One region of the Bacillus pretiosus genome, then DNA from elsewhere that is predicted to be linked to it. Evidence: riboswitches for the same ligand, from Rfam matches in the RefSeq annotation. Region 1 holds a riboswitch; each other region holds the start of a gene.

Region 1 (3,180 bases):
TCACAACTTTACCTGCAGCTGCCGCCTGGATTGAGACATTACCTTGAGCCGCAATATCTATACCATAATGCATTTGTTCCCAACGTATATCAAAGGTTGAGCTAATTCTTCCTTGAGTAGGGAATTTGAAAACTGCTGGAATGGAAGTAGGTTGAGCCGTTTGAGCTTGTGATTGCATTTGATTTTGCACCACATAATGTTTTGCCACGTATCCGTATCCTGTGCCAAAACGAATTTTATACCAAGTTCCTACAGTTTCCACTACTTGTATTTGTGTACCATTTTGTAATGAACCAAGTAGTGCACCACTTGTACTAGCGTTGCCACGTACATTAAGTTTAGGTGTTGCAACTGTGTATTTCGTATTAGTTTGAACTGTGATGCCTTTTACTAAAGGCTGTGAACCATTAGATACGAATGCTTTTTGTACGTAACCTGTTTTGCCATTATGTAAAATTTTATACCACTCGCCTTGTTCTTCTTGAATGGTAACGAATTTCCCATTTGGTAATACATCTAAAATTGAAGATTCTAAATTAGGTTCAGAACGAACGTTTAATGCATTGGCATTAACGATGTATTGATTATTAGATTGAAGTTTGTTTTTTAGTAGAATAGCATCTTTTTGTACGTAACCTACTTTATTATTAACAGATACTTTATACCAGCCATTAGTTGTTTCAAGTATGTTTACCTTCGTATTAAAGCGAATTGTATCAATTGATGAGCTATTTGCGTTATCTTTTGTATGTAAGGCTACTTGATCGACTTTGACATATCCAGTTTTCACATTAGATAATTGTTCAGCGTTGGCTGTTTGTACATTTGTTTCTCCCATAGAAGGAAGTAAAGAGGCAATTGCGACAGTAGTTGCTGTTAAAGCAGTAGCTTTCATATTCATATAATAGAGACCTCCTCTAGTTGTATAGTTGTAATTTTATTATAGTATAAAGATATAATATAGTGGGTGTATTCACATAAATGTAATATGAAATCAATATAAAAATAAATTTTTTGAGGATAATGATTCCTTTTTATCCAATTAATTAGGATAATAATTTCTAAGATAGAATATAAGTATTATATAGTTTTGTTATTTTGTTGACAATTGGGAAAATTAAAACAGTTGATGATGTCTTATTACGATGTTATACTGACAGTGTTAATTTCATAGTTTGCTAGGAGAGCTGGTGTTGCCAGCTGAGAGTAGGCCGTAAGCCTTTGATCCTTTTCATTACCTGATCTAGATTATGCTAGCGTAGGGAAGCAATTCGGACACTAATAATGAGTCCCCGTTTCTTTGCGTATAGAAACGGGGCTTTTTTGTTTGAAAATTTCATATTGAAACCACTAGGGGTGCTTGTTGTGCTGAGAGAGGAATAATCCTTAACCCTTACAGACCTGATCTAGGTAATACTAGCGAAGGGAAGTGGAACAACGAATAAATTATAATTTTATTTGCTGTAACCACTTCTTATTTAGAAGTGGTTTTTTATTTAGATATATAAATTGAAAGGGGATAGAGAAATGAAATTTTGCGATAGATTATTAGAAACTGTACAACCAGTTTGGGAGATGAGTCATAATCACCCGTTTGTAGTAGGTATGGGAGATGGCACGTTAGAAAAAGATAAGTTTCAGTATTATATTATTCAAGATTATTTATATTTGTTAGATTATGCAAAGCTATATGCGATTGGTGTTGTAAAAGCAACGAATCCACAAGTAATGGGGAAATTTGCTGAACAAATTGATGGCATATTAAATAGAGAAATGACGATCCATAAACAATATGCAAAAAGACTTGGTATTTCTATAGAGGAGATAGAATCTGCAAAACCATCTGCTAAAAATTTAGCCTATACAAATTACATGATGTCTGTATCTCAAAATGGCACACTTGCGGAATTAATAGCAGCACTTCTTCCATGTATGTGGAGTTACTGGGAAATTGGAAAGCGTTTAAACGATATTCCTGGAGCAAGAGATCATGAGTTCTTTGGTGAGTGGATTCAAGGATATAGTTCAGAAGAATACGGTAGCCTTTGTATTTGGTTAATAGATTTATTAAATGAAATGGCAGTTGGAAAGTCTGACAAAGAGTTAGATCGATTAGAGGAGATATTCCTATATTCCAGTCGATTTGAATATTTATTCTGGGATATGTCCTATCGTAAGGAGATGTGGGGATTTGAGGAGCAAGAACATACTACAGTTTCATAATGTTTCTTTTCATTATGATGAGAAAACAATCATCAATGAATTAAATGCTTCTATACAAGATAAAGAGTTTGTAAGTATTATCGGACCGAGTGGATGCGGGAAAAGTACTTTATTTCGCCTTATTACAGGTTTAGAAGAGGTGAGTACTGGACAGATAGAGCTGACAGAAACAAAGAGCCATCCTGTAGGCTATATGCCCCAAAAAGATATGCTCCTGCCATGGAGAACGATTATTGAGAATGCTGCCCTGCCGCTAGAGTGCCAAGGTGTACAGAAGAAAGAAGCGCAAATAAAGGCAAAGGAACTGTTACATAAATTTGGTTTACAAGGGTATGAGACAAAATATCCGAAAGATTTATCTGGTGGTATGAGGCAACGCGTATCTTTCATTCGAACTTTATTAACAGGCAGGGAGATATTGTTGTTAGATGAACCGTTTAGCGCGTTGGACGCTTTAACGAAGGCATCTTTGCAAGAATGGTTGTTTGAACAATGGAAAGAGTGGGAAAAAACAATTTTATTTATCACTCATGATGTGGAAGAAGCGTTGTTTCTTTCTAATCGAATTTTAGTAGTAGAGCAGCAACCGATAACTACTTTAACCGAGAGGGTTGTACCACTTGATCGTAATCGAACAAGAAAAGATTTATATAAGCCTGAAGTGTTAGCGCTTAAAGATGAGCTTCTTAGTATGTTACAAAGGCAGGTACTCGTATGATGAACCGGTTGAAGGAGCTATTACCTGCCCTTACACTTACTAGTATTTTACTTGCCTTTTGGGAAGTAGGCGCAAGAATCATAGACGAAATGTACATTTTACCGTCACCGTCTGCAATTGTGATGAAGATATGGAAACTAAAAGATATATTATTTACGGTTCATTTGCCGGCAACCTTATCCGTCGTTTTAATAGGGGTGGCTATTTCTATCGTACTTGGGGTAGGGCTAGCGATGTTA
Region 2 (3,180 bases), 1.7 Mb from region 1:
ATTAATCTTACATAGTTGTAATAATTGCTTTCGCTACCCACTAACTAGAAGCAACAGATTCCTTATTTGATGGTAAAAATATAAAAAAGCAATGATTAGGTTTTAAGTCTAGTCATTGCTTTATATATCTTATCTTGATTTACAACTAAAAATCTAAATATCATTCTTTCACTTGAATGCTACATGTGTTTTTATTAAATTCTTTAATAAAAATTATATAATACTTCACTATTGGATTCCTTTTTTCTCTTATCAATATTCATATGTTACAATAGTACCAGTTGTATCAGTAGTACCATTAAAACCACTAAAACAATTAGAACAACTACCACAGCCGCCACAACCTCCACAACCTCCACAACCAAAACAACCGAAGCAACCAATACAACGGAATCCACCACAACGAAATCCACCACAGCGACCTGCACAACCTCCACAACGACCACAACCGCCACAGCGACGAGCAGCATCTTCAATATAGTAATATGGATATTGGTTTTGTTGGTCCCAATACACAATATTTCCAGATTGGTAATCATTAAGGCTTAACGCTTGTAGTTCTTGTTGAAACTTATTCATTTTCATTACCTCCGTTTATAAACTTCAACTTTTCCAATGCTTTCTTATATTTCTGTTCGTTAAATCTAAGTAGAAATAGCGCTATAAACTAAGTTCAATACGTACCCCTACAAAATATGACCTATCACTAGATAATGCACCTTGTTCATATACCTATTTTTAGGTTATTTTTTCCATAGGCTCATTTTTATAAATTGAAAAAAGACGCACTTAGATTGATGCGTCTTTTTGCGATACTTCTTTTGTGAAATCATATACATAAGTATTATCCATACCCCTACTCATTATCCAATGACATCTTCTACTTCTGTATTCACTGGCCACTTTTCTAAAGTATAAGCCATTTCCCAAAATGAATATTCATATTGACTACTAATAATAAAATGCTGTTTCATTCGCTTCCGGTCAGACTTTGTCACTTTTTCAGCGATAGTATCTAACCGTGTAATTTGCTCTTCAACTAATGTACGGAACCAATCAGATCCATAAGCAGAAATCCATTCGTTATAAATTGGCTCTTCTGGCTGACATTCTTTTAAACGCTCCCCAATTTCATAATACAACCAATAGCAAGGTAAAATTGCTGCAATGATATCGCCTAAATGTCCTTCATACGCAGCACGATACATATGTGAAGTATAAGCGTATGCAGTTGGAGCAGGGATAAAATTATCTTTCTCTTCTTGTGTTATCCCTAGTTTCTTCGCAAAGTTCTCATGTAAAGATAATTCCGCCTCGTATGTATTTTGAGCATGGTGTGCCATACGAGCTGTCGTTTCTAATTCCAGTGCTTTTGCAGCTCCTAAAGTTTGTACTCTAGCGAAGTGACTCAAATAATATGAATCTTGAAGTACGTAATAGCGAAAACTAGCTAAATCTAACGTTCCTTCACCAAGTTGTTTTACAAAAGGGTGATGAAAACTAGCTTCCCAAATTGAATCTACTTCTTGACGTAATGATTGTGAAAATGTCATTTAAATCCCTCCAATAAAGTATAAAATTTAAGTATTTACCCACAGTTATTAAATCTGTAAAATAAAAAAACTTTCTTTACAAACGTAAAGAAAGTGAAATTGACAGTATTTATTCATAAAATAGTAATGTCTTCCCACTTCCCTACGCTAGTATTAACCAGATCAGGTACTAAGAGTCTCAAATTCTCATTTGATCTCAGCCTATAATAGGCCCCCCTAGTGGATAAATATTTAATTTTCGTATTGTATTCATCATAACATACTTCATGTTACTGTCAAAAGTATTCATGATAGCGCTTCTTAAAATCCTTCTTCTTTTCTTGCTTTTAATGAAGTTTCAATAATCATATCTAATAGTTTACTATAATGAATACCAGCTGCATCTGCACTTTTCGGTAGTAAACTTGCTTGTGTCATCCCTGGTAATGTATTAACCTCCATTACATATGGAATTCCGTCCTTTACCATCATATCCACCCTTGCATAAACGCTGCATTTCAATGCTTTATAACAAGCCAGTGACGCTTTGTTTACACGTTCCTTCAATTCTCCTGGAAGTTCGATAACTTCTTCAATTGTACTAACATCATCATATTTTGCATTGTAATCAAAGAACTCAGCTGCATGTCGGATTGAAATAATAGGTAACTGTTTTCCATCAAAAATTGAACATGTAATCTCATCACCTTTTATATACTTCTCTATTACTACTTCAGAATCCCATTCAAACACAGTTTCCAGCATTGAAATTAATTCATCTTTATCATATACAATCTTTACCCCAACACTTGATCCACCAGAGTTTGGTTTTACCACTAACGGAAATCCTAACTTCTCTAATTCATCAAGATTTAGATCCGCCATTTTTGTAAGTTCAATCCAATCGGGTGTTTCTATACCTTCATAGCGTAAAATCTTTTTCGAAATATTTTTGTCCATACATATACCGCTAGATAACATATTGCTCCCGCTATATGGAATACCTAAACTTTCAAGCGTGCCTTGAACCGTCCCATCTTCTCCATATTTTCCGTGTAATGCAAGCAGCGCAAAATCAATGTCTTTCGCTTTTTCGATTAAATCCATTTTTTCATTTAACGTAATTGGTACGATTTCATATTTATTTTTATCTAAATTTGCAATCATTTCATTTCCAGTCATAATTGATACTTGTTTTTCAGAGGATACTCCCCCCATAATAACGCCAATTCTCATTTCCTCAACTCCAAATTTCAGTTTTTATTGTATCACCGATTATTTTGATTCCACGAACTATTTCTTCTTCTTTCAGACGTGAAAATCCTAATCGAAAAGTAGTCGCTCCTCCTCCATCAGAATAAAAAACATCTCCTGGAGAAAATGTAACCCCTTGCTCATAACACTTTTGTAAAAGTGTGCGGGCATGAATTTTTTCTTCTAACTCTATAAATAAATGAAGTCCACCATCACCGGTCATTCTTTGAAACGGAATGTACTCGTTACACGCCCCAACAGCTAATTCATATTTCTTCTTATAAACTGATCTTGCCTTTTTTAAATATTTTTCAAAATATCCTTCATGTAAATATTGAAATAGAACAGCTTGATCTAACGTAGATGTGTGAATCGTTCTTGCTCTTTTTACACT
Region 3 (3,180 bases), 320 kb from region 1:
TAATGTTTATTTGTATTTCTGTTTTAATTGCAACTTTTATTCAATTCTTAATTGTGCGTAACGCACTTGCTCCATTGCGGGATTTACGTGAAGGATTGCGCAGAGTCGGTGAAGGTGATTTAAGTATTAAATTAGAGGAAAGACCAGATGATATTGGTATTATTAATGCGTATTTTAATAATACCATTGAGAAGTTTAAAGGAATTATAGATAAAGTGAAGCAGACAGCAGAACAGGTTTCCTCATCTTCGCAAGAATTGTCAGTGAGTACGAAAGAGAATAGTATGGCAGTCCAAGGAATCGTAAGTTCTATAGTTGAGTTAAGGGCTGGCGTTCAATCACAAGAAACTTCAGTACCAAAGTATTTAGGTATTGTATATGAAATGGAAGATAGGATGGAAGAGATAACTAATATTGCAAAACAAATGGCGAAAGAGTCTGAAGGTACGACGCATCATTCAGTAAAAGGAAATGGTGTTATTGAACAGACGATTAATCAAATGAAAATAATACAAAATGCAGTACAAGATTTATCTTCTATCATTCATTCTTTGGAAACAAGATCAAAAGAAATTAGTGATATTGTAAATGTAATTACAGGTATTTCAAATCAAACGAATTCGCTAGCTTTAAATGCTTCTATTGAAGCTTCACGTGCTGAGGCAACCGGAAAGGGATTTGCCGTTGTTGCTGATGAAGTGCGTAAATTAGCAGAGCAGACGGAAGCATCAGCAAAAGATATAGCGAAATTAATAGGGGAAACACAAGTTGAAACGGAAGAAGCTGTTGTTTCAATACAAAAAGCTTCAAAAGAAGTAGAATCCGGAATTAAACTTTTTCAAAGTAGTGGTGCTTTCTTTGAAAAAATTTCAAAATCAGCACAATCTGTTACAAATCAAGTTAGAGTTGTTTCTAGCAATTCAAGTGATATATTGCAAAATAGCCAAAATATTGTTCGTGTTGTAAATGAACTATCACTTATTGCAAATAAGTATGCAAATAGTAGTAATAATATTGAAGAAAGTATGAAAGAACAGGAAATGTCTGTACAAGATATAGCTGAATTAGCTAGTTCTTTAAGCTGGCTTTCACAGGAGTTACAAGAGTTAATAGGGGAATTCAAAAGTTAAATGAAATGATTATACGTGCTTTTGTTTGTTCAATAAAATAAATCATGCTACAATGAAAACGAATTAAGGACCGGGGAGCCAATTGGCTGAGAGGATGTAAACAAACATCGACCCTCAACCTGATCTGGATAATGCCAGCGTAGGGAGTTACTTAAAGTGATGTAGCATATGTTATTCTATAATAACTTGCATACAAGGCTTTCCTACGCAGTAGGAAAGCCTTTTCTTGTTTTAATATTTCATTTTATAAGGGGGATTTTACTATGTCACAACAAGTTACAATTTCATTTTCAGTAGTACCACAAGCGAAGAACAAAGATGTGTATTCTGTTGTTGATAAAGCAATTGAAGTTGTACAACAATCGGGAGTTCGTTATGAAGTAGGGGCAATGGAAACAACGCTGGAAGGAGAATTAGATGTACTTCTTGATATCATTAAACGTGCGCAACAAGCTTGTGTGGATGCTGGAGCAGAAGAAGTGATTACTTCTATTAAAATCCATTATCGTCCAAGCACTGGTGTAACGATAGATGAAAAGGTTTGGAAGTACCGTGATGAATATGCAAAACCAGAAGCAATCTAAAATAATTACAACAATTTGGCTTATCCTTCTCATAGCGATATGGGAAGGATCTGTTTCATTATTTAAAATTGAACCGTGGATTTTACCGAAGCCTTCTGCCATTGTTCAAGAATTAATTGGAATGAAAGATTTACTATTACCGAATATGATGCAAACGTTACAAGAGGTTCTAATCGGACTGTTTTTTGCGATTTTAATTGGGACAAGTATTGCAATTATTATGGATGTTATCCCTTTATTTCGTATTTTAATAAATCCGTTGCTTGTTATTTCGCAAACGATTCCAATCGTTGTACTTGCACCGTTATTTATTATTTGGTTTGGATATGGAATGCTACCGAAAGTAATGGTAGTAATACTCGTTTGTTTCTTCCCGATTGCGCTCAGCATTTTAGAAGGTTTTCAAACGGTAGATAAAAATATGTTGAATTTGTTGCAAACGATGAAGGCAACGAAATGGCAAGTTTACCAGAAAGTAAAGTTTCCAGCAGTGCTGCCATACTTTTTCTCAGGTTTAAAAATTGCAGTTACATATAGCGTAATGGGAGCAATTATTGGGGAATGGCTCGGTGCAAGCGAAGGATTAGGAGTTATGCTTACAAGAGCTACAAAATCCTTTCTAACAGCCCGAGTATTTGGTGTGGCGGCAATTATTGTTATGGTGACATTATGTCTGTATTTTATTGTGGAGTTTATGGCAAGAATAACAGCACCATGGATATATAGAAAGGACGGCAGAAAATGAAAAAAGGTTTAAAAGTTATGTTGGCTGCCTTATTAGCAGTAGGTGTAGCTGGATGTAATCCGGCGAAGAAAGAAGAAAGTGCAAGTAAAGATCAAAAAGTAAAAGTAGTATTAGATTGGTTTCCGAATACGAATCATACTGGCCTATATGTAGCGCAAGCGAAAGATTATTATAAAAAGCAAGGATTAGATGTAGAAATTATTCAGCCAGGTGATAATGTGACAGCGGAGCAAATGATAGCTTCCGGAAAAGCTGACTTCGCAATAAGCGCACAAGAAAATGTAACGTTGGCTCGTGTGGAAGGTATTCCTGTTGTATCTATAGGAGCAATCATTCAACATAACACTTCAGCTTTTGCATCACTTAAAAAAGATAATATGACGTCACCAAAAGATTTTGAAGGTAAACGTTACGGCGGCTGGGGAGGACCAGCAGAAGAAGCAACGTTGAAGACAATCATGGAGAAGCATCAAGCTGATTTTAATAAAGTTGAAAAAATCATCTTAGGACAAACAGATTTCTTTAAATCAATCGGTCGTGATGCAGACTTTGAATGGATATATTACGGATGGGATGGAATTGAAGCGAAGCGCCAAGGAAAAGAGTTAAATACGATTATGGTGAAAGACTTAGACCCAGCGCTTGATTTCTATAGTCCTGTTATTATTACGAGTGAAAAACATACGAAGCAAGATAAAGACTTTGTGAAAAAGTTTATGAG
Region 4 (3,180 bases), 320 kb from region 1:
CTTTATTCTTCAAAGCGGCTTTAATGGAAATATAAAGCAGTTTGCTAATTACATAGGTGTACCTAAAACAACAGTATGGGGATGGCTAAATAAAGAAGTTAGTATTTATCTGAGTGAAACAGAAAAGGAACAATTTGGTGTGAAGGCAATAATTGATATTGCTAAAGACTTAAAATGTAGTACGAAATTTCTTTATAATAATTTTCCGGAGGAGTGTAAGAAAATCTCAGAACGTAATTATCGAATACAAACTGAAAAAATCTTTTTATATGTCTAATTTAAAAGGGCAGATACAAGAAGTCTGTTATAACCATTTTTTAAAAGGTGTTTTACAATTAAATCGAGGTTTTTACTACTTAAAATTATCATTATAACCATATAAATTTGGGAGAAAATCATACAAGTCATATAAATACTAGAAATATTAATTTCACCCTAACTATTGACGGGATACATCGCAACACGGCCGCAATTCAGCTGGGCATTAAAGCGAGTCGTTAAAGCGCGAGTCGCGTTAAGACCGATGTACCAGTCAGCTTCTGAACGTGCGACAGCCGAAGCGTATAAATTGTCATATGCTTTACCTGGTTTTAAATTTGCGAAGCCATCTTTAATTGCTTTATCAGTAACAGATGAAATCCATAAACGCTTAATAGGTTTTTGTATTTTAACTTTATCGATAATCCAACGTGCGACTAATTCGCCTTCGCGTCCAGCATCTGTCGCTACAATAATTTCATTTACATCTTTTCTAAGTAGCTGACTCTTCACAGCATTAAATTGTTTCCCTGTTTGTTTAATAACCGTTAATTTCAAGCGCTCAGGTAGCATCGGTAAATCTTCTAAATTCCACTGTTTATATTTCACATCATAGCTTTCTGGATCAGCTAATGTAACGAGATGACCTAAAGCCCAAGTTACAATATATTTACTACCTTCAAGGTAGCCATTTCCTTTTTTATCACACTTAAGTACACGCGCAATATCACGTGCAACGGAAGGCTTTTCAGCGATTACAACGCTTTTTACCATATTTAAAACATCCTTTCAAATTTCCATACGTTAACTATAGCATACATCTTCTTGAGATTCAGTTTCGCTCCAGATTTGAACGTTTTTTAGTGGGATAACATCTGTTTGAGGGTGAATGATGGCGACAGAACATAATATGCGCCATGATGAGACTATGAGAAATAGATACTTATTTATCCCGCATTAACGGGCAGTAAGACCCCTGCCTCAAAATTCAGCGGAAGCCAAGAAGTTAGGTAGGGGATCAACTGCCCATAAAAGCCCGATTGGTTCAACTAATAATCAGTGGGGGATGAACAAAGCCCCCACTGATTAAAGTTTCACTTTATTATGCGTATTGTTTTATCAGTTGCTTCTATATGAAATAGAAAAGTAAAGAACTTGTTATTTTACTAGAATAAGAGTAGACTTTGAAGTAGATGAATAATAAACACATGGGAGTTTGTGGATGCAAACTGAGAGTATGACTAATCCGTCATTGACCATTTGAACCTGTTGGATAATGCCAGCGTAGGGAGAGTGTAAAAGCACATGTTCAGGCACTTTGCGTACGCGCAAAGTGCCTTTTTGTGTATCTCCCATCACTATAGTTAGGAGATGAAAAGGATGAATATGAAAGAAATTAGTAAAGTAGTGGATTTGGTGAGAGAGTCTAATCCACTCGTGCATAATATTACAAATGTTGTTGTAACAAATTTTACAGCAAACGGTTTGTTAGCATTAGGAGCATCACCTGTAATGGCGTATGCAAAAGAAGAAGTAGCAGAAATGGCTAGCATTGCGGGAGCCCTTGTTTTAAATATGGGTACACTTCGTCCTGAAGAGGTAGAAGCGATGTTACTTGCTGGTAAATCAGCAAATGTGAATAATGTACCAGTACTATTTGATCCAGTTGGTGCAGGAGCAACATCGTATCGAACAGAAGTTGCGAGACATATTCCGGCTGAAATTGATTTAGCGATTATCCGCGGAAATGCAGCTGAAATAGCGAACGTTATTAATGAGAGATGGGAAATTAAAGGGGTAGACGCCGGTGTTGGAAATGGCAATGTCGTAAGTATTGCAAGGCAGGCAGCGGATGAATTAAATACAGTAGCGGTGATTACTGGAAAAGAAGATGTTGTTACAGATGGAGAACGAACGATCCTTATTCGAAATGGTCACCCTATTTTAACGAAAGTTACGGGAACTGGTTGTTTACTAACTTCTGTAATAGGAGCATTTGTAGCAGTAGAAAAGGATTATGTAAAGGCAGCAGTAGCGGCATTAACGTTTTATGGTGTAGCTGCGGAACTGGCAGCTGCTAAGACAGTGGAAAAGGGACCTGGTAGTTTCCAAATTGAATTTTTAAATCAGTTAGCGAATACCACTTCGGGTGATATTGAGAAGTATGGGAAGATTGAGCTTATATAGTAAGGAGGGGAACTAGATGCCCTGTATTACAAAGGCTGAAATGTCTAGATTATTATCAGTATATTTTATTATGGGAAGTAACAATTGTGCGAAGGAGCCACTACAAGTATTGAGAGATGCACTTGAAGGCGGTATAACAATTTTTCAATTTCGTGAAAAGGGGGAAGGGGCTTTAACGGGAGAGAAACGTATTTGTTTCGCGAAAGAACTACAAGCAGTCTGTAAAGAGTACGGTGTACCATTCATCGTAAATGATGATGTGGAACTAGCTATGGAGTTAGATGCAGATGGCGTGCATGTTGGCCAAGATGATGAAGGAATTACTTCTGTTCGTGAAAAAATGGGTGATAAAATTGTTGGTGTATCTACCCATACAATTGAAGAAGCACGCTGGGCAATTGAAAACGGAGCTGATTATTTAGGTGTTGGGCCTATTTTCCCAACGAGTACGAAAAAAGATACGAAAGCTGTACAAGGAACGAAAGGTTTAGCTCATTTTAGAGAACAAGAAATTACAATACCGATCGTTGGGATTGGTGGCATTACAATTGAAAATACAGCGTCAGTTATAGAAGCTGGTGCGGACGGTGTTTCTGTTATTTCCGCGATTAGTTTAGCGGAATCTCCGTATGAAAGTACGAAGAAGCTAGTAGTGGAAGTAAATAGGAGCTTGTAGGGAAAGGGAACTTCACAAAAATAGAAAAGAACATAATGGACAGTTAAAAATATTTAAAC

What was found. Region 1 has a riboswitch for thiamine pyrophosphate ahead of tenA (thiaminase II). Riboswitches for the same ligand answer to the same signal wherever they lie in the genome.
Region 2: linked by a shared signal. The riboswitch ahead of tenA (thiaminase II) and the one ahead of tenA (thiaminase II) in region 1 are both predicted to bind thiamine pyrophosphate.
Region 3: linked by a shared signal. The riboswitch ahead of ACU8YW_RS02290 (MTH1187 family thiamine-binding protein) and the one ahead of tenA (thiaminase II) in region 1 are both predicted to bind thiamine pyrophosphate.
Region 4: linked by a shared signal. The riboswitch ahead of thiM (hydroxyethylthiazole kinase) and the one ahead of tenA (thiaminase II) in region 1 are both predicted to bind thiamine pyrophosphate.

Annotation. Positions count from the first base shown of each region.
Region 1 covers NZ_CM129593.1:757,334-760,513, forward strand. The annotation lists gene ACU8YW_RS03875 (SH3 domain-containing M23 family metallopeptidase) at 1-901, opposite strand, end outside; TPP riboswitch at 1,171-1,282, shown strand; TPP riboswitch at 1,343-1,445, shown strand; gene tenA (thiaminase II) at 1,528-2,223, shown strand; gene ACU8YW_RS03885 (ABC transporter ATP-binding protein) at 2,192-2,941, shown strand; gene ACU8YW_RS03890 (ABC transporter permease) at 2,941-3,180, shown strand, end outside.
Region 2 covers NZ_CM129593.1:2,483,065-2,486,244, reverse strand. The annotation lists gene ACU8YW_RS12625 (heterocycloanthracin/sonorensin family bacteriocin) at 253-585, opposite strand; gene tenA (thiaminase II) at 864-1,553, opposite strand; TPP riboswitch at 1,676-1,781, opposite strand; gene ddlB (D-alanine--D-alanine ligase) at 1,854-2,768, opposite strand; gene pdxR (MocR-like pyridoxine biosynthesis transcription factor PdxR) at 2,773-3,180, opposite strand, start outside.
Region 3 covers NZ_CM129593.1:442,298-445,477, forward strand. The annotation lists gene ACU8YW_RS02285 (methyl-accepting chemotaxis protein) at 1-1,130, shown strand, start outside; TPP riboswitch at 1,192-1,293, shown strand; gene ACU8YW_RS02290 (MTH1187 family thiamine-binding protein) at 1,394-1,714, shown strand; gene ACU8YW_RS02295 (ABC transporter permease) at 1,686-2,459, shown strand; gene ACU8YW_RS02300 (ABC transporter substrate-binding protein) at 2,456-3,180, shown strand, end outside.
Region 4 covers NZ_CM129593.1:436,627-439,806, forward strand. The annotation lists gene ACU8YW_RS02260 (hypothetical protein) at 1-277, shown strand, start outside; partial or broken gene topB (DNA topoisomerase III) at 460-1,032, opposite strand; TPP riboswitch at 1,457-1,566, shown strand; gene thiM (hydroxyethylthiazole kinase) at 1,630-2,445, shown strand; gene thiE (thiamine phosphate synthase) at 2,462-3,121, shown strand.